DNA from 3 places in the Thermatribacter velox genome. Region 3 is predicted to be linked to each of the others. Evidence: riboswitches for the same ligand, from Rfam matches in the RefSeq annotation. Region 3 holds a riboswitch; each other region holds the start of a gene.

Region 1 (10,548 bases), 210 kb from region 3:
CTTATATGAAGCGGTCTTCAATATTGCTAGTTGTAGCTTTAGCAGTAGTGCTTGTTTTGACCTGGAGTTTCCTGGCTCTGGCCCAGGAGGAAACTTCAGAACTGGAACTTCAGACTGCAGAAGCTGCTTTCCAGGCTGCCGACAAGGGGAATCCTGATCCGGCCTGGCAAGGACAGAAATTTACCATTGGTGTGTATTCGGCAGGACCTCGTGGTGCAATTTCTGGTCCGCTTTATTTCTGGCGTCCTTTCTTTGAAAAACTTACTGGGGCAACCTACGATATAGTAGAAATACCCTTTGGTGAACTTCGTGAAAAGATTTTCACTGATTTGATGACTGGAACTGGCTATTACGACGTGATAATTGGTCCCAGCTGGTTCTACGGTGACTATGTTTCCAATGGCTGGATTGTGCCCATTGACAAGTATTTTGATGACCCTCGCATGCCCAAATGGGATAGGGACTCCATTTTGCTTCCTATCCGGGAACTCCTGCAGTGGAAGGGAACCTGGTACGGTTTCAACAACGACCATGATGGCCAGGTACTTTATTATCGTCGGGATATATTGACTGATCCCAAGTGGCAGGAGCTCTTTAAGCAGGAGAAAGGCTATGATTTGCCGGTTCCTCCACGCACCTGGGAAGAGGTTTATGATGTTTGCGACTTTTTCAACGGTAAGGACTGGAATGGCGATGGTGAAAAGGATTACGGTATTACCATGCACTTAAAAGTTGGTGGACAGGGCTTCTTCCATTTCATGGCTCTCTCTGCTCCTTATGTGGTTTCACCAGCTCCGGGAGACGATCCCACCAAGGTAACTCGTTACCACAACGTTTACTGGTTTGACCCAGAAACCATGGAGCCCCTGGTAGATACTCCAGGCTTTGTTGAAGCACTGAAGATGCTCCTCAAGCTTTCCAAGACTGGTCCTTCAGCGATGTGGGGCTGGAGCCTTGGCGAAGCCTGGGATGCTTTCTTGAGAGGAAAAGCTGTTTTGACCTTCTCCTGGGGCGACGTGGGCTCGCTGTCCCAGCTTCCTGAAAGCTCCAACATTAAAGGAAAACTTGGCGTTGCACCCATTCCAGGTAGCGAAAAATACTATGATCTTGAGACTCAGCAATGGGTTAACCAGAGAAACTTCGTTGCCAATACCGTAGGAGCTTCCTGGCATGGAGTAATTTCCAAGTTTTCCAAGAAGCAAGACCTTGCTGCTTACTTCCTGTCCTGGCAGGCCACTCCTGAGATTAACCACTGGAACGTAGTCTGGGGCTGGACAGGTATTGACCCGGGTACCCTTTATGACCTTCTCAAGCCCACCGGATATGCGGATATTGAAGATTATGTCCAGACTGGATATGATGCAGAAGATGCACGCCAGTTCGTAACTGCTTATGAGGAAATGTGGTACAAGTATCCTTTGCGCCAGGCCTACCTCCGTATTCCTGGCACTCCTGAGTACTGGGAAGTATGGGACATTCACCTCTCAGAGGCAGTGGTTGGACAGGTTTCTCCTGAAGAAGCACTGCGCAGGACCAAAGAAGATTGGAATGCGATTACCGATCGTCTGGGCAGGGAAAACCAGAAGAAGATTTACCAGGAAGCCATAGGGTACGTCCCAGAGAAATAGCTAAAACCTTTAAAAAGCAGGGGCCCCTTGGAAAGAGGCCCCTGCAATTCAGGGGAGAGAAACGATGAAAGAACGTGGAAGCTTTTTTGTTGTTCCAGGGATTGTATGGGTTCTTCTTTTTACCATTTTCCCTCTGGTGTATTCTTTTCGGGTAAGCCTTTCTCGAGTTGCTTACGGACGAATAACTGGCTTTGCCGGTCTGGCCAACTATGCCCGTATGTTTCAGGATTATCGCTTCTGGGGTGTTCTTGGTTTTACTCTTATTTTTGTTATTTTTAGTGTTGCCATCACCGTTTCCCTGGGCTTACTTTTGGCCCTGGTTTTTAACCGCAAAATGCGGGGCTTGCGCTTTTTCAGAGCCTTGATGACTACTCCTCTTTTTACTGCCCCGGTTGCACTGGGCTACCTGGGAGTCATGATGTTTTATGAAGAAAATGGACCGATTAATATTTTGCTTCAAACACTTGGTTTTAGTAAAGTGCCCTGGCTTTCAGATATTTTCTGGGCGCGAACTGCGGTCATCATGGTTGACGTATGGCAGTGGACACCTTTTGCCTTTATTATTTTGTTGGCTGGTTTGCAATCTTTACCGGATGAAGTTTATGAGGCCGCAGTTCTGGATACCTCTTCCGGTTGGGATATCTTCCGCTATATTACTTTTCCCATGATTTCTCCAGTGCTGGGAACCGTAATTATGCTCCGCTTGGTTGACGCTTTTAAAGTTTTTGATATTCCTTTTGCACTGACCAACGGGGGGCCGGGAACTGCTACCCGAACTCTTACCTTTTATGTTTATACCCAGGGACTAAGGAACTTTGACCTGGGTTACGCTTCAGCGATGGCCTATTTCCTCATGTTCATGTCGTTGGCGGTGGGTATCTTTTTCTTCCGCAGATACCGCAGTCTGTATGAATGAGGTGATAAAGTGAAGAAGAAAAAGAAACTCGGTATCGTGGATGTTCTGGTCTGGATAGTAATTGTCATAACCTTTATATGGGTGGTCACTCCTTTTTACTGGGCGGTTATAACTTCTTTCAAGAAACCTATCGATGTGTTCAGATTGTCTGTTGTGCCCTGGTTGCAGTTTAAGCCCACCCTTGATAACTGGTACATGGAGTTTACCCAGCGTGGTCCTGAAATTATGAAGGGAATAACCAACAGCATCGTTATTTCGGTTTCTGCGGCTTTACTGGCTATTGCTCTGGGCTCTCTTGCTGGTTATGGCCTGGCACGCTTCAGGTTTCGCAAGTGGAAAAACCAGGATATGGCGCTTTGGTTTCTCTCGCAACGTTTCCTTCCACCTGCAGCTACGGTGATTCCCTTCTTTTTGATCATAAAGAGCTTGGGTCTTCTGGATACCCGATTGGCACTGGTTCTGGTGAATACTACTTTCACCATGCCCTTTGCAGTTTTAATTATGAGGGATATGTTCAAAGAACTCCCTGTGGAGCTTGAAGAGGCAGCCCTGGTGGATGGGTGTTCTCGCTGGACAGCGTTTCTGCGGGTAGCCCTTCCTCTTGCTGCTCCTGCCCTGGTTTCTACGGCCATCATTTGCTTTGCCTTCACCTGGAATGAGTTTCTCTTTGCTCTGGTTCTCACTTACCGTCAGGCAATTCCCATGACTATCGTGATTGCCGGTACTGAACATACTCAGGGAGTTCAGTTCTGGTATGTTTCCACGCGCCTGCTTTTGGCTATTTTGCCGCCAGCAATCCTTGCTTTGATGGTGCAAAAATACATCGTTCGAGGCCTGACCATGGGCGCGGTGAAGGGTTGATGTCCTTTTGAAGGTACTGGTGAGCGGGGGAGCCGGTTTCATCGGCTCCCACGTGGTTGACAATTACCTTGCTGCTGGCTACCAGGTGGTGGTGGTCGACGATCTGTCGACAGGAAAGAAAGCTAATTTGAACCCCGCAGCCACTTTTTATCAGGTGGATATCACTGATTCTGCTGCCTTGCGCAGGGTTTTTGAAGAGGAAAAACCAGATATTATCAATCACCATGCGGCTCAGATTAACCTTCGCCGCTCAGTGGAGGATCCGACCTTTGATGCCTGGATTAACATTCTGGGAAGTTTGAACCTGATTGAGCTCAGCCGCCAGTTCCAGGTTGAAAAGTTCGTTTTTGCCTCTACGGGTGGGGCCATTTATGGTGAGCCAAATGTTTTACCGGTAAAAGAAAGTGCTGCTACCTCTCCGCTTTCTCCCTACGGTGTGGCTAAAAGAAGTGTAGAAATGTACCTTGAGTATTATCACCGGGTGTGGGGGCTTGAGTACGTTGCCCTGCGCTATGGTAACGTCTATGGTCCGCGTCAAGACCCTCAGGGTGAAGCTGGGGTGGTAGCTATTTTTTGCGGAAGGATTCTTCGGGGGAAACCCTGTGTTGTTTTCGGTGATGGGAGAAAAACTCGAGATTACGTGTATGTGGAAGATGTGGCCCGGGCCAATCTGCTTGCCGTCTTCGCACCTTCGGGCGTCTACAATATTGGAACTGGCAGAGAAACCAGCGTTTTGGAGCTTGTGGAGTTGCTTGAGAAAATTTCGGGTCGAAAGGTGGAGGTTGTTTTCGAAAAAGAACGCAAAGGGGAAATCAACCACATTGCGCTTTCTTGTGAGAAAGCGCGAAGGATTCTGGGCTGGGTGCCAGAGGTAGACCTTTGGGAAGGGTTAAAGAAAACTTTCAACTTTTTCCAAGGTGAGATGTGCAATGCGGGCCATGGTTCTTGAGCGAACGGCTCCGGTAGAGACTTCTCCACTGCTCCTCAAGGAAGTTGCGCTTCAAGGAGTAGAGGACGATGAAGTTTTGATAAAAGTCGCTGCCTGTGGAGTGTGCCATACCGATTTACACATCGTGGAGGGCGAACTTCCTCCCCATAAACTCCCGCTTGTTCCTGGCCACCAGATTGTGGGAAAAGTGGTTGAAAGAGGAAAGAAAGTAAACAACCTTGAGGTAGGTCAGAGGGTTGGTGTACCTTGGATAAACCAGGTGTGCGGGGTATGCCGCTTTTGCAGACAGGGTATGGAAAATCTCTGTGAAAATGCGTTGTTTACTGGTTATGACCTGGACGGGGGTTACGCCGAGTTTGCAATTTTTAGAGAGGAAGCCGCGTATCCGATTCCTGAAGGGTATGAAGATGTGGAATTTGCTCCTCTTCTTTGTGGTGGAGTTATTGGTTATCGAGCTTATCGGCAAAGCAAAGTAAAGGAAGGCGAGATACTGGGACTTTTTGGGTTTGGTTCTTCAGCGCACTTAGTTGCCCAGATGGCACTTTTTGAAGGTGTTCGGGTATTTGTCTTTACCCGTTCTCCGGAACACCAGAAGCTCGCTCGAGAGCTTGGTGCCTCTTTTGTGGGTCGGGCTGAGGATGTACCGCCTGAAAAGCTTGATGCAGCAATCATTTTCGCTCCCGCCGGGCATCTGGTGAAGGTGGCCCTTGAATACCTCTGTCCGGGGGGACGGGTGATAACAGCAGGTATTTATTCCACTCCAATTCCAGAGCTTCCTTATGACTTGGTTTATAAAGAGCGCTGTATACAGAGCGTGGCAAATAGCACCAGAAAGGACGTACAGGAGCTTATTGAACTTTCCAGAAGGCTGCATTTCAAAACACAAATTGAAGTGTTCCCGCTTGAAGAAGCCAATCGAGCGCTTTTGTTGCTCAAGGAGAGCAAAATCCGTGCCTCTGCAGTGCTTTCAATTTAGGTCTTTCTGAGTTTTCCTAATCGAAAAAGTGGTTTTTTTGAAACCTTGTGTATTTTTTTTTCCTCTTCCCAAGTGGTGAAAAGAAGTGCCGTTGCGGGGCCGCAGCTTTTGTAAAGTGGAAGCGGGAAGGGGTTTTCAATCTCTACGGTGAGTCCGGTGCTTTGCAGAAATGTCGTTAGTTCCCAGAACACTCCCTTGGACCCCACCGGGATGATGTCTCCACACAACACGCTTTCTCGCAGAGCAATGATGTCGGAAGGACCAGCAATTTCATTTTGCTTTGCAAGCACTTCTTCTCCAACCGCAGGGCTTCCCAAGAGGAACACGTTAAGACCTTCGCAGCTTTTTTCAAAAATTAGCTCCTCATGGTTTACCATGCCAATCACGGTTACGCCCAGGCCAGTTTGATGGGTGGGGAAGTTCTTTTCTGAAGAGACCACGAAAGGAAGGGGGCTGAGGCCACAAGCCTCAAGCTCCCCCTTGATGCCCGATAACGCTTGTTCGATAAAGGGATAGGGTTCAGTGGAAAGAGTTAACGAAAAAGCAATGGGATTTCCTCCTAAACTCAGGATTTCAGAAAGAGCGACCCGGAAAGTATATTTTGCACAGGTTGCAACCTCTGCTTTTACAAAATCCATGCTTTTGGGGCCTATACCACCTAAGGAGTCGCAGGCAACAAGCATGAGTTCCTTTTCGTTTATTTTGATAAATACCGCATCGCGTCTATTCATCGCTTCTTGAGCATTTCAAAAATTAAGGAGGCAAGGATTATATTCACTGCTGATGCCACAAGCAGAGAAACCACAATCCCGGTAAAAAATCCCCACCCAAAGACTGGAACAAGAGTAGCTGGTGCCAAAACACCATTAAGAAAGACACCACAAGCTATACCCAGAATACGGTTTTTCTGATAGAGCAGCCTGAAAAGTACACATATAACCGCCATCTCGCAGGCAATGAGAAGATGCACTGGCAAACCCAGAGGAAATCCCACGTTGAGCGAGGTGAGAATATGGCCCAAAAACCCAATAACTGCTCCTTCTGGATACCCCAGAAGAATTGCTCCCAAAAATCCAGGAAGAGAGTCGAGAGCAACTGTTCCGGTTGGTGAGGGTATTTTGAGGTAAGAGCCCACCACAGAAAGAGCAATCAGGGTCGCTGTAATAGTCAAGCGTGCTACAGTTGACTGAGCATAGGCTGATTTGGACATGGTATAACCTCCTTTATTTTGCTTATTAAAAATAAAGTCCCCGACCCAAAGCATGCTTTGAGCCGAGGACTTTGCCTTCATCCTCGCCCATCCTTTCGTGGCAGGTCTTCTGGCTTGAGGGCTTCAGCCTACTCGGTGCGCCTTCCCAGCTTATTCAGCCAGTGGCTTTTTACACCTTTCGCTCCCTCTCACAGCGGCGGGTCCGCACCGGACTTGCACCGGTTTCCCTTTTCAGCTCCCCGAAGGAGCAACCACGAAGGGTTGAGCCAGTATTCACTTTCTGAGTGTATGATAGCAAAGAGTAGAGAATTTTCAAGAGTTAGGTGCTTTGGGTGGAGAATTATTTTCTTTACTGTTTTCACCATAGAGCGAACCTCTCCGCAGGTTTTTCTTTGTTACAAGTACGCGCAGTTTTTTCTGATTTTGATTCGTGTTGGGCTGAGACCGGATTATTTATTATTTCAAAGACTTCTTTTTTGCAGTGAAGCTCTTTCAAATAAATTTTTGGGAAAGGAAGCAAAAATCTTCACAAGGAAGTAACATCAGGACATCTAAGGATTTTGGCACTTTTTTGAATTTTGAGTGCTTTGGCAAGCTTTTTTATCTCGAAAAAAGCAAAAGTTCGGAGGGTTATTGTCGGTGCGGGAAATAATCAAGGATTTCGTTCGGGTTATAGTGCCTCTTTTGCCTTTTCAGGAACCCATTTATGAATTTGGTTCGCTCCAGGTGGCGGGTCAGGAAGGATTCGCTGATTTGTGACCTTTCTTTCCAGGGAAGCAATATGTGGGTTGCGATATGCGTCCGGGACCTGGTGTTGATTGTATTTTGAATCTTCATAATATTGAGCTTCCCGATGGTGCGGTAGGAACAGTTTTGGTGATGGATACGCTTGAACATGTTGAATTTGTGCGCAGGGCAATGGATGAAGTATACCGAATTTTAAAGCCAGGTGGGTTCGTGGTAATCAGCTCAGTGATGAATTTTCCAATTCATGATTATCCTTTTGATTACTGGCGCTTTACGCCGGAGGGGTTCAAAAGTTTACTGCAAAAATTTGGTTATCGCTTTGTGGAGTGGGTGGGACACCCCCGTTTTCCCCATACGGTGGTTGGGGTTGGATGCAAGGGAGAGCTTGAGCGCTCAACACAGATGGTTTTTGAGAGAGAGGTTACCCGCTGGAAGGAGCGCTGGAGTTTGTCTGTTGCGACCAATCCAGTTGTTGCAGAGAAAAGGAGAGAACCAGCTGGTTATTACTCATATTCAAGACCTGAGGTGCGCAATCTTATCATGCCTGGATGCCGTAAGGTGCTGGATGTGGGTTGTGGTGAGGGGAATCTCGGGAAAACTCTGAAAGAAGAAAGAGATTGCGAAGTCTGGGGTGTGGAAATTAACCCCCGGGTTGCAGAAGTGGCCTCTGGTAATCTCGATAAAGTCATAGTTGGCGACTACGAAAAGATAGTGGAGGACTTGCCTTCTGATTATTTTGATTGTGTGATTTTTGCGGATGTTTTGGAACATTTTGTTGATCCCTGGGAAGCACTCAAAAAAACCAAAAGGATTTTAAGGAATGGTGGTCAAATTGTGGCAAGCGTTCCCAACGTGCGCCATTGGAGTGTAATCAAGACTCTTCTTGAGGGAAAGTGGGAGTACCAAGAAGCCGGCATCCTGGATCGTACTCATTTGCGTTTCTTTACTGCATCTTCCCTGGTGAGGATGTTTAAAGAAATTGGCTTTAACATAGAAGGGCTGTACACTACTTCGCTTCGTGGAGAAGAAATTCCTGCTGGTTTGATTGGGGATCTAAAAAAATGGGGGTTGAGTCCTCAAAACCTTCAGGAGGAAAGCAGGGTATATCAGTATTTAGTTTCTGCGACTAAAAGGGATTTACCTCGGCTTACTTCTATCATCATCCTCACCCGCAACAACCTCGAATATACTCGGAAGTGTCTGGACAGCATACGCGAATATACTCCAGAACCTCATGAAATCATTGTTGTGGACAATGGGTCAACTGATGGGACAGTGGAATATCTCAGAGAGCAACCCGATGTGAAACTCATCGAAAACGGCTTTAACCTGGGGTTTGCACTGGGCAACAACCGGGGGCTTCTTGAGGCGAAAGGTGATTATGTGGTATTTCTCAATAACGATGTGGTAGTAACTGAAGGATGGCTAAAAAGACTTATTGCTTGTGCCGAATCTGATCCACGTGTGGGTATTGTTGGCCCGCGCTCCAACTACGTAGCTGGACAACAGATGGTTAGAGACATTCCCTATGGAGACGACCTGGAAGCAATGCAGGAATTTGCGCGGAACTGGAGCCAAAGGCATTCCAAAAACTGGGGAGAGGCTTTGCGAGTAATAGGTTTTTGTATGCTTGTTAAGCGTGAAGTTATTGAGAGGATAGGAGGTTTTGACCCTCGGTTTGGCCTTGGTAACTTTGAAGATGACGATTTCTGTATCCGGGCTCAAATTGCCGGTTTTAAAATAAAAATTGCCCACGATGTTTTTGTGCATCACTTTGGAAGTAAGACTTTTCAGAGTGAACAGATTGACTACCGCAAACTCATGCTTTCTAACTGGGAAAAGTTCAAAAGCAAGTGGGGACTTCCAAAAAACTTATCTATTGAAAACGGTTATCGCATTGATTCTCTGCTCCAAGACGTATTTAGCCCCGAAAAGCACATAGTACCCCTGCGGATTGAACCCTATCCGTTGGATGGAGTTCGCTCGATGAGCTATCTTGCTCCTTTTTCGAAAGAGGCACTCAGGTGGTATCTCACCAAATTTTCGCCCCAGGATGAGGTAACTCTGGTTTTGTATGAGGAGGGCAAAGAGGAGGTAATTTTGCAAAAAGTTTCTCAGGCAGTGTTTGAGCTGGGTTTTGACCCTGAAGACTCGCCGGATATTCTGATAGTTCCAGGTCCGCTTGATGAGCTGAAGCAAGCCCAACTTATCAGTGCCGTTTACGCTTTGATGGAACTTCCCGACGTTCCAGATTCCTGGAAGAGATGGGCAGTTTATTTAGAGAAAGCAATACATCGCGGGAGGGTTCAAAATGCCAATTAGGATTGCGATGTCTCATGGAGAGCAAGTTCAACCGGGTAGTTTTGAAACCTTGCTTGAGCAAAGCAGCCAGTTTATAAAAGAAGGTTGCTTTGAGGAAGCAGAAAAATGCCTCTTGAGGATGCAGGAAATAGCTCCTGACTCTCCTTCTCTGTATAACCTCATGGGTTTTTTGGCATACCAAAAGAAAGATTTTAAAAAAGCAGTAAGGAGTTTCGAAAAGGCCCTGCAAGTAAACCCCCACTACGCTGAGGGTTGGAACAACCTGGGTGCGGCATACCTTGCTCTCTCGCGCCTGAGCGATGCCAAAGCGGCTTTTGTGAAGGCAGTGAATCTTAATCCCAATCTTAATGATGCACTTGAGAATCTTTCCTGGATAACCGAGCATTTTTTTGCCCACTCCACCAAATTTCCCACCGTGAGTGCCTGTGCTATCATGAAGAACGAGGAGCAGAATCTTCCCCGGCTTCTTTCTGCACTAAATGGATACGTCGACGAGGTAGTGTTGGTTGACACCGGCTCCACCGACCGCAGCGTGGAAGTAGCACGTTCTTTTGGGGCCCGGATATACTTTCACAAGTGGCGCGAGGACTTCTCAGCCGCCAAAAACGAAGCTCTGGAGAGAGCTCAGGGAGAATGGATACTTTTTCTGGATGCCGATGAGGCAATGATCCCTGAAGACCTGAAAAAGCTGCGCTTAATCCTTACTTACACAAGCCATGAAGCGTTCATGCTGCCTATCAAAAACTTTCTGGATCCCCAGGAAAGAACTTACATGCTTAACTATCTGGTGCGAGTTTTCAGAAGACGACCGGAAATCCGCTATCAGGGTAGGATACACGAAACGGTGGAGGGGTCTTTAGTTGAGCTGGGAAAGAAAGCTTTTAAGCTGTACAGCATTTTTGTTTACCATTACGGTTACAAGAACCAGAAAAAAACAGC
Region 2 (10,548 bases), 460 kb from region 3:
TGCTCTCCGCTAAAGTTGGCGCTTATGGTAACTACCTGAGGAGTGCGAGGTGCATAGAAGGTAACGCTGGTTACTCCTCGGGCATCGGTCACTGTTTGGTAGCTACTGAGGGAACCAGAACTTGTTGACCAGTTTATGTTGCGTCCCGGAAGAGGGTTTCCAGAAACATCGCTGAGACTGGCTCTAATAGAAATGGTTCCTCCCGGTGCTACGTTTGCTGTGGAAGGCTGCAGGGTGAGTACGGTTCCCCGAGTGCGCATAGCCACGTTGAAGTGAGTCCTGTTTACAGCGTAGCGGGTGAAAATACGTCCCGCCTGGTGAGGGTTCTGGATAAAGTCTTGCAGTGCACCTTCGCTGACCGGAGTGGGGGTGAAAAGAATGACCAACCTCTCCGTTCCCGCTGGTCCAGACACTGTTCCTCGGTAGGTTTCCGTTCGACCGGAGCCAAAGTATTGGTTGCGCACCAGGACATTAACATCACCATTTGGTAAGTAGTCAATCAGATTGACGTAACCCTGACGATCGACACTGTAGCGAATGGTAATGGGATCACCGACATAATAGGTTGCCCCTTCACCACGGTCCACGCTAATACTGACGGCAGGACTGCGAGGAATGGTGATGTAGATATTGGGATTTAGATTAAACCTCATATATACTCTGCCCTGGGCAGGTGCTACCGCCAGAAAAAGAAACACCACCGCAAACGTAAAAATCAAGAAAGAACCTTTTCCCCTCATAATTATTTCTCCTTTCTGAACTACCATTGGTTTCATTATTATATCATTAATCATTGGTTTTTCCGTTGAGTTTATGCTTCTGGTGAGAACCGCTCTATTTTGGGGTGTGCAGAGCTTTCGTCCAGGTAATCAAAAAGTGAGGTCAGGTCCTTGAAAATCAGGGCACCTTTTTTACAAAGCGCTTCCAGATATTTCCTTGCTTTGCCGCCGGTAAAGTCGAATTTTACATCAAAGCATTCCTCAAAAAGAAGGACCTTTTTACCCTTTTCCTGAAGAGAGAGAGCCATCTCTAAATTAGCGAGATTACCCTCTCCCCAGAAGGTGGGGGCAATGATTACGAAGTTTTTTTGCATGGCTATTTGTTTTGCTCTTTCAAGGTTTTCTTTTTGGATAGAGGAAAAAGGTTTTTCTGTTACTACTTCAAGGTTCAACTTGCGGGCTGCTTCTTCATCAGCATCAAGCTGGTTTACCACTCCCACACTGACTTCTATACCCTTTTGTAGGAGCAATCTCAACAGAGGTTTCCCACTGCCTCCGCCACATATGAGGTGTACTTTCAGGGGGTGTTTGTGCGGAGTGCTTATACTAAGCGGTATGAAAAAGGGTCGCAGGGTGTAGGGGTGGATTTCCTCCAGGAATTTCACGCCAAACAGTTCGCTGAGAACGGAGCTTTTCATAACTTCTTCAATTTTTCCAAAAGCGAATATTTTCCCCTCTTTCATGAAAAGTGCCTGGTTGCAAAACTGGGCTGCCAGATTGGGGTCGTGAAGAACGCATAGAATGGTAATTCCCTGCTCTCTAAGTTGAGTTAGTATAGACATAATCTCCAGCTGGTAAAGTATATCTAAGTGGCTGGTTGGCTCATCAAGCAGGAGAAGCTCTGGTTCCTGGGCTAAAGCTCTGGCAATCATAACTCGCTGTTTTTCTCCCCCGGAAAGCTGGGCAAAGGGTTGTTCCGCTAAGTGAAGGGTGGCAGTTTGTTGCATGGCTCTGTTTACGACCTGGTAATCCCTAAGGCTTTCTTTCTGCCATTTCCGCCAGTGCGGAAAACGCCCCATCATTACTATTTCATGGCAAGGTAGCTCCAGCTGGTCAGGAAAGTTTTGGAAGACCATGGCAATTTTTTTTGCCCTGGCTTTTCGCGGCAGTCTGAGCAGGTCTTTTCCCTCGAGGTACACCCTCCCCTGAGCGGGTTCCAGTAGGCCGGCAAGCAGGGACAACAGGGTGCTTTTTCCGGAGCCGTTGGGGCCGAGCACGCCCACAAAAGCTCCTCGCTCTATTCCAAAGTTCACCCTGCGGACTGCAGGCAGGGAGCCGTAGTAGAAAGAAAGCTCTTTGGCTTTAAGGTATTCACCCATGGAGTTTCTTCCTTTTGCGAAGAAGGTAGATAAAAAAGGGAGCTCCCAGCAAACTGGTGATAATTCCTACTGGAAGCTCCACGGGATTAAGGATGCTTCTGGCAGCGGTATCAGCCCAAAGCAGTATGATTCCTCCGCTCAGGAAGGAAAAAGGAAGGAGCAGGCGGTGATTCTGGCCAAATAGCAGGCGCATTATGTGAGGAACTATTAACCCCACAAACCCGATTACGCCACTTGCTGCCACACAGCTTGCCACCACCAGGGAACAAGCGAAAACCAGCCACCTTTTCACCCGCTCGATATCCACCCCCATGCTTTCTGCTGTTTTTTCACCAAGCAGCATGATGTTCAGTTCTCTGTGGAAAGCGAGCATGAAGGGTATTCCCGCACTCAAAAATGGCAAAACCATTTTTACTTCCCTCCAACTCCGGTTCCAAAGGCCACCCATTAGCCAGAAGACAATCTGATGCAAATCATGACCGGCAAAAAACATGGAAAGCGAAACCAGAGCCGAGAAGAAAAAACCCACAGCGACGCCGGAAAGAAGCAGAGTCTCAAGCGGGGTTTTCCGGTTTACCTGCCCGAGTGAAAACACCAGAAAAGTGGTTAAAAGCGCAAAGGAGAAAGCCGAAAAAGGCACTGCGTAAAGACCAAAATTCCATTTTTTGAGAATGGCCAGCACTGCTCCAAAGGAAGCTCCGGAACTGATTCCCAGAACGTAGGGGTCGACCAGGGGGTTGCGGAAAAGACCCTGCAGCACTGCTCCGGATATGGAAAGACCGCCTCCTACCAGGGTGGCGAGAGTTACTCTGGGCATCCTAACCTGAAAAAGGATGGTTTTCTGAAGGGGGGAGATGTCCTGCCAGTGAAAAATTGCCCAGAAGTCACCGCTTTGGAAGCGACCTCTTCCAAAAGAAAGTGCTAAAAGAAAACTCAGAAGGAGGCCGACTATTAGACCTCCTTCCCAGAGGAAAACCTTTTGGGATGACCTTTTGGTCGTGTTGCTCGGCTCAGTTATCTTGGGTTGCTGTCTGGGATTGAATTTCGTAGTCTTCAAAACGATACTCACCAAATATTTCAGGGTGAATTATCTTTGCGAATATTTCCAGTGCCTGGACTATTCTCGGTCCAGGGCGGGAAACGATGTCGCTATCTACCCGGGCTACTCTCCCCTCTTTGACCGCTTTTAGGGTTTGCAGGCGCTGATCCTGCAGGAGGAATTGATAGGGAAGGTTCTGGGCATCTCCATGATTTTCTACCACCGTTATAATATCTGGATTGCGACGCAGGAGCTCTTCTAACTCAATACTTACATAGCCCTCAAGGTCTGAAGCAGCGTTTTTGCCACCCGCTTTTTCGATGAGTTCATCAATGAAGGTACCTTTGCCCGCTGTCCAGATAGGTTGGTGCCAAATCAGGTGGAACACCAGAGGTTTTTGGACTTCCGTCATTCCAGCTGTTTTTTCTTCCACCCTTTTTATGCGCTCTCTAAGGCTATGTACCAATGCTTCCCCTTTTTCTTCCACGCCACATATTTTGGCTAATTTTTCCAGGTCAGAGAGGATTTCTTCCATGTTTTGGGGATTAACCAGGTATACCGCAATTCCCAATTCTTCCAGCCTGGTAAGCAATTCCTGGGGATTCAAGGAAGATGCCACCACTAAGTCGGGTTGCAAAGAGAGTAGTTTTTCGAGTTCCACTTCGGTTATGGTGCCCACTTTTTCTTTGTTCAATGCTTCTTGAGGAAAGTTGCAATAGGTAGTCACGCCCACTATTTTTTGAGATAAAGAGAGGGCGAAAAGCATCTCAGTGCAGGAGGGAGCAAGAGAGACAATCCTTGCTGGTGGCTGAGCAAGTTCAACCTGCTGTCCCCGGTCATCGGTTACACTGAGCCCAAATGCAATGTTTGCAAAAAGCAGGACAGAAAGCGCAAAAAAGACGGTAAAAATTTTTAACCGTTTGTACACCGTTAATCCCCCTTTCTCGCTTTTAGGGAAGGAGGAGGGGGAGAGGGAGGGCTTTCACTTGATTATCCCACCTCCTCTTTCCGCGAAGAGTGGTTGGGAACGTCCTGGGCAGGTCTCCTGGCTCCCGGATCCTTGCCTTACCGCACCTTCCCAGCCTTTGCAGGCCAGTGGCTTTTTTGCGGCAGGCTCCCCGGTTACAGTGGCGGGACCGCACCGGATTCACACCGGTTTCCCTTTTAAGGCAGAAAGCCACCCAGAACTCTCAACGCTGAATTACATTATACCACAAAAGAAAAAAAGAGTTTTTTAGGAAATCATAAGCCAGATGATTCCCCAAGCGAAAAGCATCAAGGTTGCCGGGATAAGCAGGCGGTAGACTTTCTTGAAACTTGCTTCGAAAAAGCGACAGGAGAAGATGAAGCAAAGGTGCATGGGTGAAAGCAAAACCCCGGAAAAACCACTCAGGTAGAGAATCGGAAAAACACTGGGGAGCGTTTGGGCGTTGAAAAAAGAAAGGACCATAGGAAAGGCAATACCCACAAAAGCAGCAGTTAAGCCAGTAAGCAGGCCGGTAACCATGGGGAGCAACATGCCCAGCAAAAGAAGCGGGACATCTTTGCTAATTAGAAAACTGGCCATTTTATCGATGTCCTGATTTGCAAGGAGTATGTTTTTGAAAATCAGTACGCCAATTACATCAAAAAGTATTGCCCAGGGAAAGCTTCTGGCAAGAAATTTTCCAAGGGTTTTTAAAGGGAGGCGTTTGGTTATTGAAAAAGTGGCTATTCCCAGGATGGCTCCTATCCAGACGGGAATGCCGAGAAGCACGCTGGCTACGGGCACCATGAAAGGCAAAAGCACAAAAAGCAAGTTTTTCATATCCGGAGCAAATCGACGAGTTTTTTCGGGCAGGGGGATTTGAAGGTGGCGTTTTACCGCGAGCCAGCCCGCTCCCGCTGCTATCAGGAAGAAAGGGAAATGGTGGGCCATAATCCAGGTAGCGGGTAGGCCCGATACGGAAGCAGCAAGCAAAACTCCCGGATAAAGCGGTAGAAAAAATTCCCATATGTGACGGAACCAGTAATTGGCAAAGGCCAATATATCTCCATCCTGGGTGTAAGGTGTAGCTGCTGTTTTTACTAAGGGGGCTGAGAAAAGAGCTCCACCTGGCATGGGTAAAATGCCCACCAAGGAAGGAAGGATAACCCCGGCCAGCTCAGGTCTTTTGAGTACTTTCTGGACTGAGCGGGTTAACACATCGAGTTCTCCGCTGTGAGCCAGGGTACCTCCAAGTAGGGTTACAAAAATAACGCTTAAAAGCAGTGCCAGGTTGTCAGGGTTGGGCCAGAAGGTGGAGGAAACAACCCTCCACCAGCCCAAAGGGTTAAAACCCGAAAAAATCAGCAGAAAAAGAGAAACACCCAGGAGCGACCATCCCAAACTGATTTTCTTCTGGAGCAAAAAAGAACAACTACAAAGATGCAAATTATTTTCAGCGCTGCCAGCATTTTTCCGCTTTTTGTGTTTCAGGCAGAGGGGATAACCAGAACGTAGAGATTACACTGGCGGGGGCCATTGAATTCGTAAAAATAGATGCGTTGTCCTTCGCCGAGCATGAGTTTTCCCTCCAAGGCAATAAGTACTTCAGTTGGAGCTACAAAAGCAGCACCCACTTCAGGAGTCTGAAAGTCCTGGCCCTCTTCCAGGACTTTCTTTAGTAATCTGTTCAGGGGAGGATTGGAGGAGGAAGGGCTTTGGGCAATTCCCTGAATGTTAATTGCTGCATCGCTATGGGGGACATAAACGAACACTCCTGCTTCCTTAGAGCCACTTTCTCGAACCACTTCTTCAATCAGGGGGGTTACGTCTATGGTTTCCTCTCTTTGTCGGGTGGTAAGCACTATGTTTTTAAACAAGTCGACTTCCCTCCCTTTTTGGTTTTTTGGTGCTATATAAATTAGCCTTTTACTGCACCGAACGTCAAGCCCCGTATCAGGTAGCGTTGCATGAGAAGGGAGAAAACGATTACTGGAATCATGGTGATGAGCCCGGCTGCAGCGAGAGGCCCCCAGGCAATACGCCACCCGGTTATAAAGCGTCCCAGATAGATGGGAAGGGTTTGGGCGTCCTTGCTGGTGGTGAGGACCAGGGCCATCAGAAATTCTCCCCAGCTCTGGATAAAAGACAGAGTGGCTACCGCAGCTAAACCTGGAGCAGCGAGAGGCAGGCTTACTCGGGTAAAACTTTGCCATATGCCTGCTCCGTCCACATAGGCTGCTTCATCAAGTTCTCGGGGAATTTCGTTGAAAAAGGTTATCAACACCCAGGTACTGAAAGGAGTGGTGAATACCAGATGAGATAGAATGAGTGCCCACCAGGTGTTCACAAGATGCAGTTTGCTGAAAATAACGTAAAGGGGCAACGCTGCAGCGATTGGTGGTAACATCCTGATGGAGATAATCCAGGACACAAAACCCATTCCACCTATTTTGAAGCGAGATATGGCGTAGGCGGCAAGTGCAGCCACTACGGTTGAGATGAGAGCCACAAAAAGCGCTACTATGGTGCTGTTTCTGAGATAAGGGGTGATGGTGGAGATGGCTGTGGTAACACTCCCAAAAAATCCTCCTTCAAGACCCAGGAAATTTCCCACCGTCCAGTAGCGAGGGAAAAAGGAAGGAGGCCAGGTAAACCAGTCTTCGCTCCTTTTGAAAGCTGTGGTTGCCAGCCAGTATACGGGGAAGAGAAAGAAGAAAAGGGTTATGATTACCAACACTGCTCTTGCAATTTTCCAGAGCCACCTCATTGTCTTTCCTCCTTCAGAGTCCCAGCACTTCTCTGAGTCGCAGGAAGCGAATCAGGAGGTTGGTCAAAAGCGATACTACAATCAAAAGGATTACGCTCAGGGCTGAGGCATAGCCAATGTCCCATCCGAATGATATGCCTACTTTATAAATATAAAAACTGTAGGAATGAGTCGCTGAACCCGGTCCTCCAAAGGTCACCATGTAGACCAAGTCGAATATTTTCAGAATATCGATTAGGCGAATAATCAGCACTACCCAGATGAGGGGCTTGAGGAGCGGGAGTTCAATGTAGCGAAGTGCACTCCATCCGCTGGCTCCATCCACAAGGCTTGCTTCCACCACATCCCGAGGTATGGATTGTAAGCCTGCGTAAATCACCAGGAACACAAAAGGTGTCCACTGCCAAACGTCGATAAGGATTATGCCCAACTGTGCAAAAAATTGAGTGCCCAACCAGGAAACTCTGTCAACACCCAAAAGCGACAGGAAGTAATTGATAGGTCCAAATTCAAAGTTAAACAACATTTTCCAGGCTATTCCTGCTACAACTGGAGGTACCATCATGGGAATCAGGAGAGTACTTCTGAATGTTCTTTCTCCAAAAAAGTCACGAAGGAGGAAAGCAATACCAATTCCAAGCACTATTTCCAGAGGGCAGGCAACTGCCAGGAGCAAGATGGTAAACTTAACACTGGAGCGAGCAGTGCGGTCCTGGAATATTTCTTTATAATTTTCGAGGCCAATAAATTCTGGTTTTTCCCAGGAAGCAAGGGTGTATCTGTGAAAAGACATGTATATCATGTAGGCAAAAGGGTAAACAGTCAGTCCTATGAAAAGTAAAAGCAACGGAAGAACCATGAAAAAGCCAATTCTTTTTCTTCTGTGCAGAGCAGAAAGCATGACTCTCCTCCTCCAGGTGGGGGCATGCATGCCCCCACCTGTTCGCTTTTCATTTGCTCAGGGTTTTTATCCAGTCTTCGGCTACCATATTCAGAGTGTCAATTGAAGCAGGTTGCTGACCAAGCAGAATTTCTGAGAGGGTGCCAACCAGGATGTCTTCGAGCCTTGGCTCTTCAGGAATGCGTGGACGGTGAGATGCGCCTTCCAGAGACTGGATGTAGGCGTCTTTGAGCCAGGGCGAATCGGCTAATACTTCAGGGTCGTAGACAACCGATTTTCGGGTGGGACCTATGCGGTATTTTAGCCACTGAATTTTGTCGCCTTCCTTGCTGGTTGCGTACTGGATGAACTGGAAAGCTTCTTTTTTGTTGTCAGATGCTTCATTGATACCGATACCCCAGCCACCGCTTACTGGAGCACCTCCAGGCATAACTGCAACGCCAACTTTTTCTTCAAATGGCTGCAGCTCAGGCGATTCTTTCCAGCTGGCTAAACAGGCGGTCCACTGGGGAACCATGGCTACCCTACCCTTAGCAAACGCTTCCAGAGTTTCGCCGTAGTCAGAGCCCAAGGGGTCGGGAGCGTACTGCATGAGTTCAATCATATCTTGCAGGGCTTTTACTCCCTCTTCGGAGTTGAAAGCTGGCTTGTGGTCTGCAGTGAAATAATCACCCCAGTCGAGATCCACTTCTCCAAATTTGGCTATACCCTCTTCGCTACGGCGATAGGGACCAAAGAAATTCAAGTACATGTAGAAAAGAGTGTGGGTACGGGGGAACATTAAGGCAATACCGTATTCAGTGGGAGAGTCGGGATTAAACTTTTTGGTAAAGAACTTGGCGATGTCTTTTGCTTCTTCCCAGGTCTGGGGCACGCGAAGCTCTTTTCCGTATTCAGCCTGGAATTTGGCTTTAAGTGTCTCATTTTCGAAAAGGTCTTTGCGATAGAAGAAGAACATGGTTGCTCCATAGAAAGGATAACCAATGCGCTTGTCCTGCCAGTAACCATAGACGTATCTTGCTGTGGGAATAAAATCGTCGTCATCGAAGTTGGGATCCACCAGGTCTGGATTGGCTTGGGCAAAAGCTTCCAGGTCCACAAATCCAGGGGCGATGGCTCCAGCAGTCATTAAGTCCCAAGTGGTTACGTCAAAAGCACCGGTTTTGCTGGTTATGTCTTGCAGGATACGTGGGTACAGGACTTCCCAGGAAAGAGGAGTTATTTCAATTCTGACTTCTGGATGCTGGGCCATAAAGTTCTGGGCAAGTTCATACAAAGCATCGGCATTGTCGGGTGAAGACCACACGGTGAGTTCTCCAGCGAATGCCGAACCTGCAACCAGAGTCATCAAGGCAATCAGGGCTAAAACCAACCATTTCTTGCTCATTTCAAGACCCTCCTTTTGAATTGAGGATAGTAAAAATCCAGATTACTACACATTACCACCACAGGTTCCAAATAATGATGGGTTGGTGGTTTCCGTTTCTCGGTTAGGAACTGAAAAAGAATGTTTACTGCTTCCCATCCCTGACGGTAAGGATTTTGAAAAAGCGTTGCCTGTATCACCCCCTTTTTGAGATAATCAACCATTTCCTCAAAAAGATCTGTGGTGATCAGCTTGATATCGTGGTTCGTGTGTTGCTCAGCAAGTACCTTACAGACAGCTACCGAGTTTGCTGTGGCGACATAGATTCCTGCAAGATCGGGGTATTTCCGTAATAATTCCTCCGTGTTTTGAGCAGCCAGTTCTTCCCTTTCATGGTTCTCTACTACCGCTACCACTTCTCCATCTGGGTGCATAGCGAGAAAAGCATTGGTGAAACCGTCCACTTTCTGACGGTGGTCCTCTATTTCCAGAGAACCAACCATAATGGCCACCCGGGGTCCGGTAACGATTTTAGCTAACAGCTCGCCAGCTAATTCACCGTTTTGATAAGGGTTGACACAAACCGATGTTAATCTCTTACTCTCTGGGGCATCTGTGGACACAGTAACCACGGGTATGTTCTTTTCGACAAACTGATTAATCAGGGGGTTCAGTTTGCTGCGATGACCGGGTGTAAGCACCAGAGCATCAATATCTTCTTGGAGAAGTTTTTGCAAAACATTTTCTTCTCCCTGCCCCAGGCTTTCAACACTGTAAACCAGGGGGTATACTTTGAAATCCTGTAGGGCTTCTATGGCCTCTTTGAAGCCCTGCCGTACGTCATCGTAGAAATAGTGAAGTTTTTGTGGAAAGACAGCTGCAAAAACCAAAGGTTTCTTTCTGGTAAGAATGCTGGCTACTCGGTTTTTGCGATAACCAATTTTTTCGGCAATAGTCAAAATCCTTTGCCGAGTTTGAGGGTCTATCCCACGCCGGTTGTGAAGCGCCCGGTCCACAGTACCAATGGAAACCCCGGCTAAAGAGGCAATGTCTTTTATGGTTGGTCTTCGCTTGTGGTCGTTCATCACGTTAACGTTAACGAGAATTTTTAATAATTATACCACACTTTCTAAAAGTGCTATTTTCGAGGGCGAATATCGTTGATGATCAATTTAGCTTTCTGTGCAAGTGGTTGCGGAACCAATATCTCTAAGGGACCCGTATCTCCAAAGTAGGCTTCTCCTCCGTAAGGCTCGGTGGAGGGGCGGAGAATTACCCGTATTCCCTCTGCTTCAAGATACCCTTTTATGAGTTCTGCTTCTACCCGGTTCGCAGCAAGCATTACTTTCTGGTATTGCATGGGCACTCCCTATTAAAGAATTTTTTCCATATTAGCGCAAATTCAGCTTT
Region 3 (10,548 bases):
CTGTATAAAAGATATAGTTCCCCTTCAGGGCTCTCGTAAGGTACCACCTCGATACCAAAAATCCGCTGAATGTTTTGAGGACTCAGAGCTTCTCTTTTATCCTCCCAGAGTTCCACCTGCCCCCCTTTTACAAAGATGATCTGATCGGCAAAAAGCGAAGCAAGATTTAGATCATGAAAAGCTGCTACTACCAGTTTTCCCCCTTGAGCCAGAAGCCGAGCTTTCTTCAAAAAATTGAGTGTAGAAGCAACATCGATGTTGGAAACCGGCTCATCCAGAAGAAGAACCGGTGTTTCTCTCACCAAAGCTCTCACAAAGGCCACCTTCTGAGACTCTCCGCCGCTCAGAGCAGTCACCGGAGAATCTGCAAGATGGAGAATGCCCCCTTCATCAAGGTAATGTTTGGTCAAACGATGATCTTCCTCAGAGTAGGCCCACCTTCCCGAGGAAAAGGGAAACCTACCAGTAAGAACTGTGTAATAAACCGTGTAAGGAAAACGTACAAAAAAATCTTGAGGAACCAGAGCCACATGGCGAGCCACTTCTCGTAAAGATATCTTTCTCATCTTTTTCCCACAAAGTATAACTTCTCCCTCTTGAGGCACGAGGAGACCAGAAATTAAAGACAACAAAGTACTTTTGCCCGAACCATTGGGACCGAGCAAAGCATAGAAAACTCCTCCTGTAAGGCGTAGAGAAATTTCCTTAAACACCCATCCCTCCCCGTATGAAAAAGAAACCTTATGCAGTTCCACTTCAACTTTCACTTCGTCCCTCACGCCAGGAAACTCGTTTAATGAAAAGATAAAAGAAAAAGGGACCACCAATGAGCGTAGTCCAAACACCAACCGGTATCTCTACTCCAAAATAAACTCGAATAAGGTTATCCGAAACCAAAAGTAACAGCGCACCTCCCAGAGCCGAAAGCGGCAAAAGATAAAGGTGAAGCGGACCAAAAGCGATTCGAAAAATATGGGGCACCACCAGACCCACAAAAGCAATTATGCCTCCTACCGACACTGCTGCAGCAGTGCCCAAAGTAGCCACGATCAAAAGCAAAAGGCGAAAAGTCTCAGTAGCCACTCCAGATTGACGGGCTACTTTCTCCCCAAGACACAAAACGTCCAGCGCCTTGGCTGAAAAAACACCCACCATAATTATTCCCACTGCAAAAGGCCAAAGCCACATCACCTCTTTGAGGTGAATACCCACCAGGGTACCCATTAGCCAAAAAACCAGACTTCCCACTTCCTCACCAAAAAGATGCTTCATGAAACTTACTCCCGCAGAAAAAACTGAACTCACTATAATCCCCGCTAAAACCAGACTTTCAGTTCGAAAACTACCCCTTCTCCCGCTCATAAAAAGAACCAGCAAAAGCGAAGCAAGACCGCCCAAAAAAGCAGGAAAAATAGGGTTAGACAATCCCAGATACAGTGCACAGGCTCCCCCAAAAGCAGCTCCCCCAGAAACCCCAAGAGTGTAGGGGCTGGCCAGGGGATTCAAAAGTAAAGCCTGGAAGATACAACCTGCACAACCCAGAATCAATCCAATCAAAAGAGCACCTAAAATACGGGGCAAACGTATATAGAGCACCACATCATGCCACATTTCCTGAGCGGTATCTCTCCCCAAAATAATTTTCCAAACCTCCACTAAGGGAACCTCCACAAAACCTTTGCCTACAAAATAAAGAACACCAAAGAGTAAAACCGCCCCAAGAATGAGGATGCAGGACCAGGCGAGAGACTCTCGCCTGGTCCTGCCTGGCAACTGTCTTCTACGCCCTGCTACGTAAGACATAAAGCTTTAGAGCTTTTCGACGACTTCTTTCGCGCGTTCCACAAAAATCCTGGCAAAAGCATCATATTCCCCCAATCCCTTTAAAACGGTTGACACCAAAAAACCTCGCTGCTTAAGCTGCACTTTCCAGGAATCGCTATGCTCTCCAGCCAAATCATTCAGAGCATGATCGCCAGCAACCAGCATAAAAGGCGCAAGAACTACTTTCTTTACCTTTTGTGCTTCAAGTTCCGTTACCACATCTTCGAAAGAGGGGAAACCCTCTACTGTACCCAGGAAAACATTTTCTCCGAATTCCTTCTGCAACATGAGATACAACATAGAATAAGCAGCCCCTCCAGAATGTTCGCTTCCATGACCCATCAGAACCAACGCCGTTCCTTCCTTAGAGAGGGTTGGAGCAAATATTTCCCGCAAAGCCTGGACAACCTCTTCATAATCAGAGGGATGCTCCAGTAGAGGTCTTCCTAAATAAAGCTCTTCAAAAACCGGTCTCCCATATATATCTTTCATCGCAGAAAAAGCTTGGCAAACGCTTGCTACATAGTCGTAAGTAATCCCTGGAATTACGAAAAGAGGCTGTACCGCAACTTTGTTAAATCCTTCGTCTGCAAGTTTAGCCAGCGCGGTAACGGGACTGTCAATTTTCTGTCCCTTTTTCTCAAGAGCTTTACGTACCATAGAGGAAGCATAAGCAAGGCGCACTTCCAGCCCTGGAAACTCCTTCCTGGCAAGCTCAAAAACATTCTTAATAGCGGAAGAAGCGTCCTCATAAGAAGTGCCAAAAGCAACAAGTAACAACGCTTTCTTATCTTCTCTGGACATTCCAGAGCTTACCCCAACCAACAAACACAAAACCAGCACAATACTTAAAACAATCACCAGAGACCTTCTGAACATACCAATTCCCCCTTTCATGGTTTTTGAAAAAACGAAAATTCGCCCTCTGAACCTCGCAGAGGCCGAAAAAACTTCGTTTCTCAGGCCGGTCTTCTGGCTTGAGGGCTTCAGCCTACTCGGTGCGCCTTCCCAGCTTTTCAGCCAGTGGCTTTGTGCACCTTTCGTTCCCTCTCACAGCGGCGGGTCCGCACCGGATTTGCACCGGTTTCCCGAACACCTGAGAAAATCGCTACTATTCACTTTTAAAATTTTCCGCTATATTATAGCAAAGTTGGTTTCTAAAACAATAGGACATGCAAAATATTCGGATAGGAATAGCTCAAATTGAAAATTTACTAAACGACGAAGCCGCTCTGAACTTGCACCGCCAAATGGTTTACGGAGCTCAAGCAGCTGGTGTGGAAATTCTCTGCTTCCCAGAGCTTTCCCTACATGGATACTCCTTGAATCCAGTCACCATTCGACCCTGTGGCCCGAACAGCCCTCTGCTGCAGTCAGTTCAGAAGCTATCCCGGGAAACCAGGATTACCGTCCTGGCTGGCTTCATCGAACAGGATAAATCTGGAAACCTCTTCATAGCCCACGGCATCTTTTTCCCCTGGGGCGAAAGAAAAGTTTACCGAAAAACCCACTTAAGCGCGAAAGAAAAACGCCTTTTCCATCCGGGCAATGAACTCCCCGTTTTCGAACACCCCGAAGTTTGTTTTGGCATCGCTTTGTGCGTGGAATGGCACCTGCCAGAAGTTATAGCTACCCTGAAAAGCAAGGGCGCAGAAATAATATTTGGACCTCATGCCACACCTTTCCCGCGAAACAATCTCTGGAATAAATACTTGCCAGCCCGCGCTTATGACTATCGGGTATTCATAGCCTGTTGCAACCTGTGGTTCCCCAAAAAAGAGAAATCTGGTGGAGGCTTGATAGTCATTAATCCCCGAGGCGATGTGTTAAGGGAACTGTATCTTCCAGGAAATCAGTTAGCGGTTTTCGAATTTTCGAAAGCAGAAATCAAACGCTATCATCATCCCAAAGCTGAAAACTCTATGCAACATATCCTCTTCCAGGACTTGCGCCGCCCTGAACTTTATCGAACTTGAAAAATCGCAAACACCCTTGACGACTCATACTCCTTGAATTCGAAAAAACAAATTATTTCGCAAAAAAATTTTCTCCATCAGCGATTGACTTTCCAAAATGTGGAGTTATACTATATATGGATGTTTTAAATTGCATTAATCCTACATATTGGGGTTATCATGCATTGTCCTTACTGTGGTGAGCCAGATTCACGGGTAATCGATACCAGAGTTGTTGAAAACGGATATGGCGTGCGCAGACGTAGAGAGTGCCAGAGTTGCCACCGTCGTTTCACAACCTATGAGCGTTGTGAACGGGAACCTTTAGTAGTGATTAAAAAAAGCGGCAACCGGCAGTTGTTCGACCGTAAAAAAATTCTCAATGGGCTTTTAAAAGCCTGTGAGAAAAGACCCGTGTCCACGGAAACTTTAGAGGCCGTAGCCAGCGAAGTCGAGAAAGAGCTCCAGGAAGAGGGCTTTGAAGAGGTACCTTCTTCATATATTGGGGAAAAGGTTATGGAAAAATTGAAAAAAATTGACCAGGTAGCTTACGTACGCTTTGCTTCGGTCTACCGTGAGTTTCGCGATGTAGACCAGTTCATAGAAATCTTAGGCTCTCTGGTTAAGGAAAAGGAAAAGGGGGTTTAAAAAATGGAAGAAACTTATGATCTACTCGCTCCCCGAAAAGTTCAAAAGAGGGACGGGAGAATCGTGCCTTTTGATAGGTATCGCATCGAGCGAGCTATTTACAAAGCTTTTCAGGCTGTGGGAGAAGAAACAGCAAGTGTTCCTGAAGAGCTGAGCAAAATTGTAACCACTAAATTGTTTGAAAAGTTCGGTCCAGATGCAACGGTGAACATCGAAACCATCCAGGACTTTGTTGAGGAAACATTAATCGAAAATGGTTTTTCCAAAGTAGCCAAGGCCTACATTCTCTACCGTCGCAAACGTCAGGAGCTAAGAGAAGCTCTTCAGGCAAGGGTGGATATAGAAAAAATCGTTCAGGAATATCTTCTGCAAGCGGACTGGCGCACCCAGGAAAACTCCAACACTACCTACTCTTACCCGGGCCTGGTGTTGCACGTTGCGGGTTCTGTAATGGCTAACTACACTTTAAACCGCATTTATCCCGATGAAGTCCGGGAAGCACACACTAACGCTGATATTCACATTCACGACCTCTCTTACGGATTAACGGCATATTGTGCGGGATGGTCACTGGAGCAGTTAATCCGTGAAGGGTTTGGAGGGGTAAAAGACAAAATCGCTGCCGGACCAGCCAAGCACCTCTCCGCCTTGACCGGGCAAATGGTGAACTTCCTGGGCACTATGCAAATGGAATTTGCAGGAGCCCAGGCCTTTAACTCAGTCGATACCTACCTTGCTCCTTTTGTACGTTTCGATCGGCTTAATTATCGGATGGTTAAACAACTCATTCAGCAGATGGTCTTTGCCATGAACGTGCCTTCCCGCTGGGGAAGCCAGGCACCATTCATTAACTTTTCCTTCGACTGGATCGTTCCTGAAGACATGCGCGAGCGCCCGGTCATCATTGGTGGAGAAGAACGACCAGACCTGGGTACTTACGGCGACTACCAAGAAGAAATGGACATGATTAATAAAGCCTTTCTCGAAGTCATGCTGGAAGGAGATTACGAAGGGAGAGTCTTTTCCTTCCCCATACCTACTTACAACATAACCCCTGACTTCCCTTGGGAGTCGGAAAACGCCCAACTTTTGTGGAAACTTACCGCAAAGTACGGTGTGCCGTACTTTCAAAATTTTATTTCTACTGACATGCACCCGGGAGACGTTCGCTCCATGTGTTGTCGACTGCAACTGGATTTACGCACTCTGCGCAACCGTTTTGGGGGCCTGTTTGGCTCGGCGGACAAAACCGGCTCCATTGGTGTGGTCACCATCAACCTACCCCGCATTGGCTATCTGAGCAAATCCGAAGAAGAGTTCTTCGCGCGTCTCAAACGAGCCATGTACATAGCAAAAACCGCCCTGGAAATCAAGCGCAAAGTCATCGAGCGCAATATGAAAAATGGCCTTCTTCCCTATACACGAAGATATCTGGGCACTTTTCGCAATCATTTCTCAACCATAGGTCTTGTGGGCATGAATGAAGCTTGCCTTAATTTTCTGGGAGTATCCATAGCGCATCCTGAAGGTAAATCCTTTGCAGTCAAAGTCTTGAACTTCATGAGGGAACTACTCGCTGATTTTCAGGAAGAAACGGGCAATCTTTACAACCTGGAAGCAACTCCGGCAGAAGGTGCCAGTTACCGTCTGGCACGCCACGACAAAAAGAGATTCCCGGACATTATAACTGCCGGTGAAAACGAACCCTACTACACAAACAGCACCTACCTCCCGGTTAACTATACTGAAGATCCCTTTGAAGCTCTGGAACACCAGAAAGACTTGCAAACACTTTACACTGGGGGCACTGTCTTCCATCTTTTCCTGCCCGAAACTCCTCACCCCCAGGCCGTGAAACTCTTCATTAAAAGGGCTTTCGAAAACTACCCCATACCGTATTTGACCATTACCCCTACTTTTTCAGTTTGTCCCAATCACGGGTATTTGTCTGGCAAAACCTTTATTTGTCCCCACTGCAATCAGGAAACCGAAGTGTATTCCCGAGTGGTGGGCTACTACCGCCCGGTAAGGCGCTGGAACCGGGGCAAGCAGGAAGAATTTAGAGAACGCAAAGAGTACCAGCTTGAAAAAGTGAAAGTTTTGGGAGCCTGATAAATCAGGCTCCCAGAGGGCATCATGAACATCTTTCGGGGATGGCAAAAAGTAAGTTACATCGACTACCCGGCCAGAATCGCTACCTTGCTATTTGTAGGCGGTTGCAACTTTCGTTGCCCCTACTGCCAGAATCCAGAACTGGTTAGGGAGTGGCAAGGACTACCTCTTATTGAGGAAAGTGCGGTTCGTGAGTTCCTCTTGAATCGTAAAACCTTTATCGATGCAGTATGCATAAGCGGTGGAGAGCCGCTGCTTCACTTTGAGGAATTACTACCCTTTTTGAGATGGGTCAAAAAGGAAGGTTTTCTGGTCAAGGTGGACACCAATGGGAGTTTTCCTGCCAGAGTAGAAGATCTTGAAAAAGAAGGGCTTGTGGATTACTGGGCAATCGATTTTAAACTCCTGCCAGAAAACTATTCACTGGTTGCTCCACCGGATTTAAAGAAGAAGGTCCTCGAAACCCTGGAAATGGCCTTGAATTTTCCTCTCCACAAAGTAGAGTTTCGAACTACCATTTACCCTCCTTTTCACAACTCGAAAATTTTGGAAGAAATGGCTCAATACCTTCGAGAAGCTCCCCTTTGGTACTGGCAAAATTTTCAAAACCAGAAAACTCTATCTCCAGAGGCACAAAAGGTTGCCCCTTACCCGATAGAAACCCTCAAAGCTTGGGCAAAGGAGATTAACTCCAAACTGGAAAGAGAGTTAGCTTTTGTCCGTGAATGAACATAGTCATTCCAGGTTGGCGTGTCGTAGCATCATTTCCTGATACGCTTTTTCTCTCCTATCCCAGATAAGATAGAGTATGCAAGCGTCAAAAAAGAGAAAAAGCGCGTCTTCAAAACGAGTTCCACTGCCATTTGCAAAAAGCTGAATGCTGGGTGGTGCTTTCTCGCTCTTAAAAGAAACTACCACGTCAGCAATTTTAGCAAGTGGTGTATCAGCCTTGCCGGTGAACGCAACCACTTGAGCACCAAAGTTCTTAGCCTTTTCACTGAAAAGCAAAACTGAGGAAGTAGAACCTGAACCACTGGCTACCACCAGCACATCACCATCACCGATTGCAGGACAATCTACCTCTCCCACAATATACACCCTGTATCCAAGGTGCATGAGTCGCATAGCAAAAGCCTTCAAAATCAAAAAACTTCTTCCCCGGGCCCAGAAAAAAAGGCGTTTACTTTTCCACTCCGATGCAACGTCCTTGAAAAGTCCAGATAGTGCCTTTTGGTCCAAAGTTTTAAGCAATGCATAAGCCTCATCCAGCACTACTTTTAAAACCGAAGAGAAATCAGGTAGATTCGTACTCATCGAGCAGCCTCCTCAAAAGTTTCAAGGTTTCCTCCGGAGCAGAACTCCTGGTCACCGCAGAGCCAACCACCACCACTTCAGGAGAAAGCGCCTCGAGAACCCGAGGCAAAATACGAGGGCTCAGACCACCAGCAACCATAAGAGAAAGGTTGTATTCTTTAAAAATCAATAATTCTTGCAATTCATCAAGAAATGCTACTCCCTTCTCTACCACATCATGGGGAACATGGAGGCAAAGGTAATGGGGAGGATGGGTGAGCAAGTACTGGATTTTTTCCTGGTCAGAAGGCAAAAGATCAACAGTATCTACAACTACTTTGGCTCCTTTTTCCTGGCAGGCTCTGTAAACTTCTTCCAGAGTTTCCGTCCTTGCACCAGCAAGAACCGAAACTAAAGAAGCACCGTATTCCACTGCCATTTCCGCTTCCAGAAATCCCCCGTCAGCGATTTTCAGGTCAGCAAATATGGGAATTGGCTTCTTCAAACATGCTTGCAAAGAAGGTAGTGAAGAAAGACCATATTTTAAGATAAAGGGCGTCCCTACTTCCAGAATGTCTGCCAGTTCTCCAATGGGAGTACAAAGCTCTTGTGCCTCCTCAAAAGAGACAAAATCCAGAGCAACCTGCAAGAGCACTTTCTTCATTCTTCCTCAAGCAACCTCATAATGAGCCCGCTCCACACCTTGGGATAAAAGTAGGTCGATTTCTGAGGCATTCTCTGAAAAGCATGCACTGCTCGTTCCACATCTTCAAGCGGCGTAGGTTTCATAACAAACACCAACTGATACTCGTTTTCCTCATTAGCAATCTGGAAAACGTCTTTGGTACCTCTAAGATAATCGATATAGAGGTTTTTCTTTTGGGTTTCCTCGTCAATCCCCAATATTTCCTCGAAAACCAGTTTATGCAGAACTGAGGTATCAAGGTAGCGATTGACGTCTTCTTTGCCCAGTTTTTCATCCATGATGCGGCGATCCCTCAAAGTAATACAACCCCAGGTTCCCTCCACTTTGTCGTAAACACCTATGGTGTTGGGGGGAGCCTGTTCTAAGAAAAGTTCCATGGATTCCTCACCCTCAAACAGGTGGACCACAAAATACTCCTCACAGCGCTTGAAAAAGTCTTTTATTCTCTCTACCGGCAAACCATGTATCAGGCGATGGGTGGGCAAAACAAGAAGACCCGGATTTTTAAGGTTAACCAGAGTCATCATCACGTAATCCGCTGGTAAATCCCCAGGAGGGTCTCCCAACTTTTCCCGAACTTCCTGACGATACATAAGGCTGGTCTCGTAACGGTGATGCCCATCAGCAAGGATGATAGTCCTCGGGTTTAAAAGCCTTCGGATTCTGTCGATTACCCGGGTATCGGATATTCTGAAAATCCGATGCAATACACCATCAAAGTCCACAAATTCCATAAGCAGGTTTTCTCTTTTTTTGTTCTCTTCCAACAGTGAATCCACTTCCATGGTGCTTTCGTTAAAAATACCAAAAATCTGCTCCAGATTGGCCTCGGTGGCTCTGAGCAGCTCCAGGCGGTCTTGAGAATACTTGGGCATGGTTTTTTCATGAGGCAGGATGATGCGCTTTTCGAATTCTTCGATACGCACCAAAGTGATAAAACCTGTGCGTACTTTTTTCTCGCCGGAACGTGGAACAGTAAACTCCTGCTCATAAACATAAAAAGCGGGCAAGGAATCTCTTTCAATCACTTCTTTTGCCAACCAGTTTCTGAAGAGTTTGGCAGCATTCTGGTAGCCACTATCATCTTTTCCCAGAATAACATGCACAATGTTCTGGGGATTGCGAGCCAGTAGCTCCTTTTTACGGCGAGAAATGACATCATAGGGTGGAGCAACCAGCTCCCCAATGTGGCCCTTTTCAATCAGCCTCTGCGAATAGTGATATCCACGAAAAGGTTTCAAAACAGCCATCGCCCGACCTCCATCACAAATTGCCCGACAACCGGGTGAATTGTTCGTATTCTCTATTTTCGAAAAATAAAGCATGAGTAAAAACGTCCTGAAAATCGGACCTCCCGGAAAGCTCAATATATTGAGCTTTCCGGGCCAATTCCTCACAGCGCTTGCGAAATCGTTCCGAAAGCAGCGCTTCCTTCGCTCCTGCCAGACAAGCGTTGCCTACCGACTCTATTCGCTTTGCTGGCGGAATAAGACCTATTTTAACTGCACTGTGGGGATTAATAAAACTTCCAAAAGACCCGGCCAGAACAACTCTTTGAATGTCTTCCTCCCTTAACCCAGCTTCTTTAAGGAGAATGGTTCTCCCAGCCTGAAGGGCAGCTTTGGCAAGTTGCAACTGCGAAATATCTTTCTGGGTAATCACCAGGCGGGGTTCTCTACTTAGAACAAAAACCTTTTCTCCTCCTTCTTCTTCAATCCGCTCAGAAAGCGGATGAGACGCTGCTTCCAGCAAACGCCCAGTAGGACTAAGCAGGTCATTTTCCAACAACATAGCCAGTGCATCTATCAGGCCAGTACCACATATTCCTCGAGGTGGCTCGCCACCAACGGTTTGCCAGATCAGATCCCCATCTCTGAAAGACACCGAACTCACCGCGCCAGGTGTGGCCCTCATCCCTTGGCGAATTTGCGCCCCCTCAAAAGCAGGACCAGCAGCCGTCCCACAACACCATATCTTCCCCTCATGAACCAGCACGATTTCCCCGTTGGT

The links. Region 3 has a riboswitch for cobalamin ahead of QBE54_RS09170 (sirohydrochlorin cobaltochelatase). Riboswitches for the same ligand answer to the same signal wherever they lie in the genome.
Region 1: it holds a riboswitch for cobalamin, as region 3 does, so the genes downstream of both, QBE54_RS10360 (ECF transporter S component) here and QBE54_RS09170 (sirohydrochlorin cobaltochelatase) in region 3, are expected to answer to the same signal.
Region 2: it holds a riboswitch for cobalamin, as region 3 does, so the genes downstream of both, QBE54_RS00250 (ABC transporter substrate-binding protein) here and QBE54_RS09170 (sirohydrochlorin cobaltochelatase) in region 3, are expected to answer to the same signal.

The regions. Positions count from the first base shown of each region.
Region 1 is NZ_CP121689.1:2,061,846-2,072,393, reverse strand. It holds gene QBE54_RS10390 (ABC transporter substrate-binding protein) at 6-1,628, shown strand; gene QBE54_RS10385 (carbohydrate ABC transporter permease) at 1,693-2,544, shown strand; gene QBE54_RS10380 (carbohydrate ABC transporter permease) at 2,554-3,405, shown strand; gene QBE54_RS10375 (NAD-dependent epimerase/dehydratase family protein) at 3,413-4,354, shown strand; gene QBE54_RS10370 (zinc-dependent alcohol dehydrogenase family protein) at 4,323-5,330, shown strand; gene QBE54_RS10365 (hypothetical protein) at 5,327-6,061, opposite strand; gene QBE54_RS10360 (ECF transporter S component) at 6,058-6,540, opposite strand; cobalamin riboswitch at 6,622-6,811, opposite strand; gene QBE54_RS10355 (glycosyltransferase) at 7,336-9,609, shown strand; gene QBE54_RS10350 (tetratricopeptide repeat protein) at 9,599-10,548, shown strand, end outside.
Region 2 is NZ_CP121689.1:44,532-55,079, forward strand. It holds gene QBE54_RS00235 (Ig-like domain-containing protein) at 1-740, opposite strand, end outside; gene QBE54_RS00240 (ABC transporter ATP-binding protein) at 812-2,098, opposite strand; gene QBE54_RS00245 (FecCD family ABC transporter permease) at 2,091-3,167, opposite strand; gene QBE54_RS00250 (ABC transporter substrate-binding protein) at 3,109-4,065, opposite strand; cobalamin riboswitch at 4,155-4,337, opposite strand; gene QBE54_RS00255 (DUF401 family protein) at 4,372-5,445, opposite strand; gene QBE54_RS00260 (YjbQ family protein) at 5,592-5,981, opposite strand; gene QBE54_RS00265 (carbohydrate ABC transporter permease) at 6,023-6,871, opposite strand; gene QBE54_RS00270 (carbohydrate ABC transporter permease) at 6,885-7,772, opposite strand; gene QBE54_RS00275 (sugar ABC transporter substrate-binding protein) at 7,822-9,159, opposite strand; gene QBE54_RS00280 (LacI family DNA-binding transcriptional regulator) at 9,156-10,223, opposite strand; gene QBE54_RS00285 (DUF2007 domain-containing protein) at 10,277-10,498, opposite strand; gene QBE54_RS00290 (glycyl-radical enzyme activating protein) at 10,541-10,548, opposite strand, start outside.
Region 3 is NZ_CP121689.1:1,852,038-1,862,585, forward strand. It holds gene QBE54_RS09160 (ABC transporter ATP-binding protein) at 1-767, opposite strand, end outside; gene QBE54_RS09165 (FecCD family ABC transporter permease) at 757-1,803, opposite strand; gene QBE54_RS09170 (sirohydrochlorin cobaltochelatase) at 1,810-2,703, opposite strand; cobalamin riboswitch at 2,769-2,939, opposite strand; gene QBE54_RS09175 (nitrilase-related carbon-nitrogen hydrolase) at 2,997-3,800, shown strand; gene nrdR (transcriptional regulator NrdR) at 3,960-4,427, shown strand; gene QBE54_RS09185 (ribonucleoside triphosphate reductase) at 4,431-6,539, shown strand; gene QBE54_RS09190 (anaerobic ribonucleoside-triphosphate reductase activating protein) at 6,564-7,268, shown strand; gene hxlB (6-phospho-3-hexuloisomerase) at 7,275-7,853, opposite strand; gene QBE54_RS09200 (orotidine 5'-phosphate decarboxylase / HUMPS family protein) at 7,834-8,496, opposite strand; gene QBE54_RS09205 (DUF1015 domain-containing protein) at 8,493-9,788, opposite strand; gene QBE54_RS09210 (ASKHA domain-containing protein) at 9,802-10,548, opposite strand, start outside.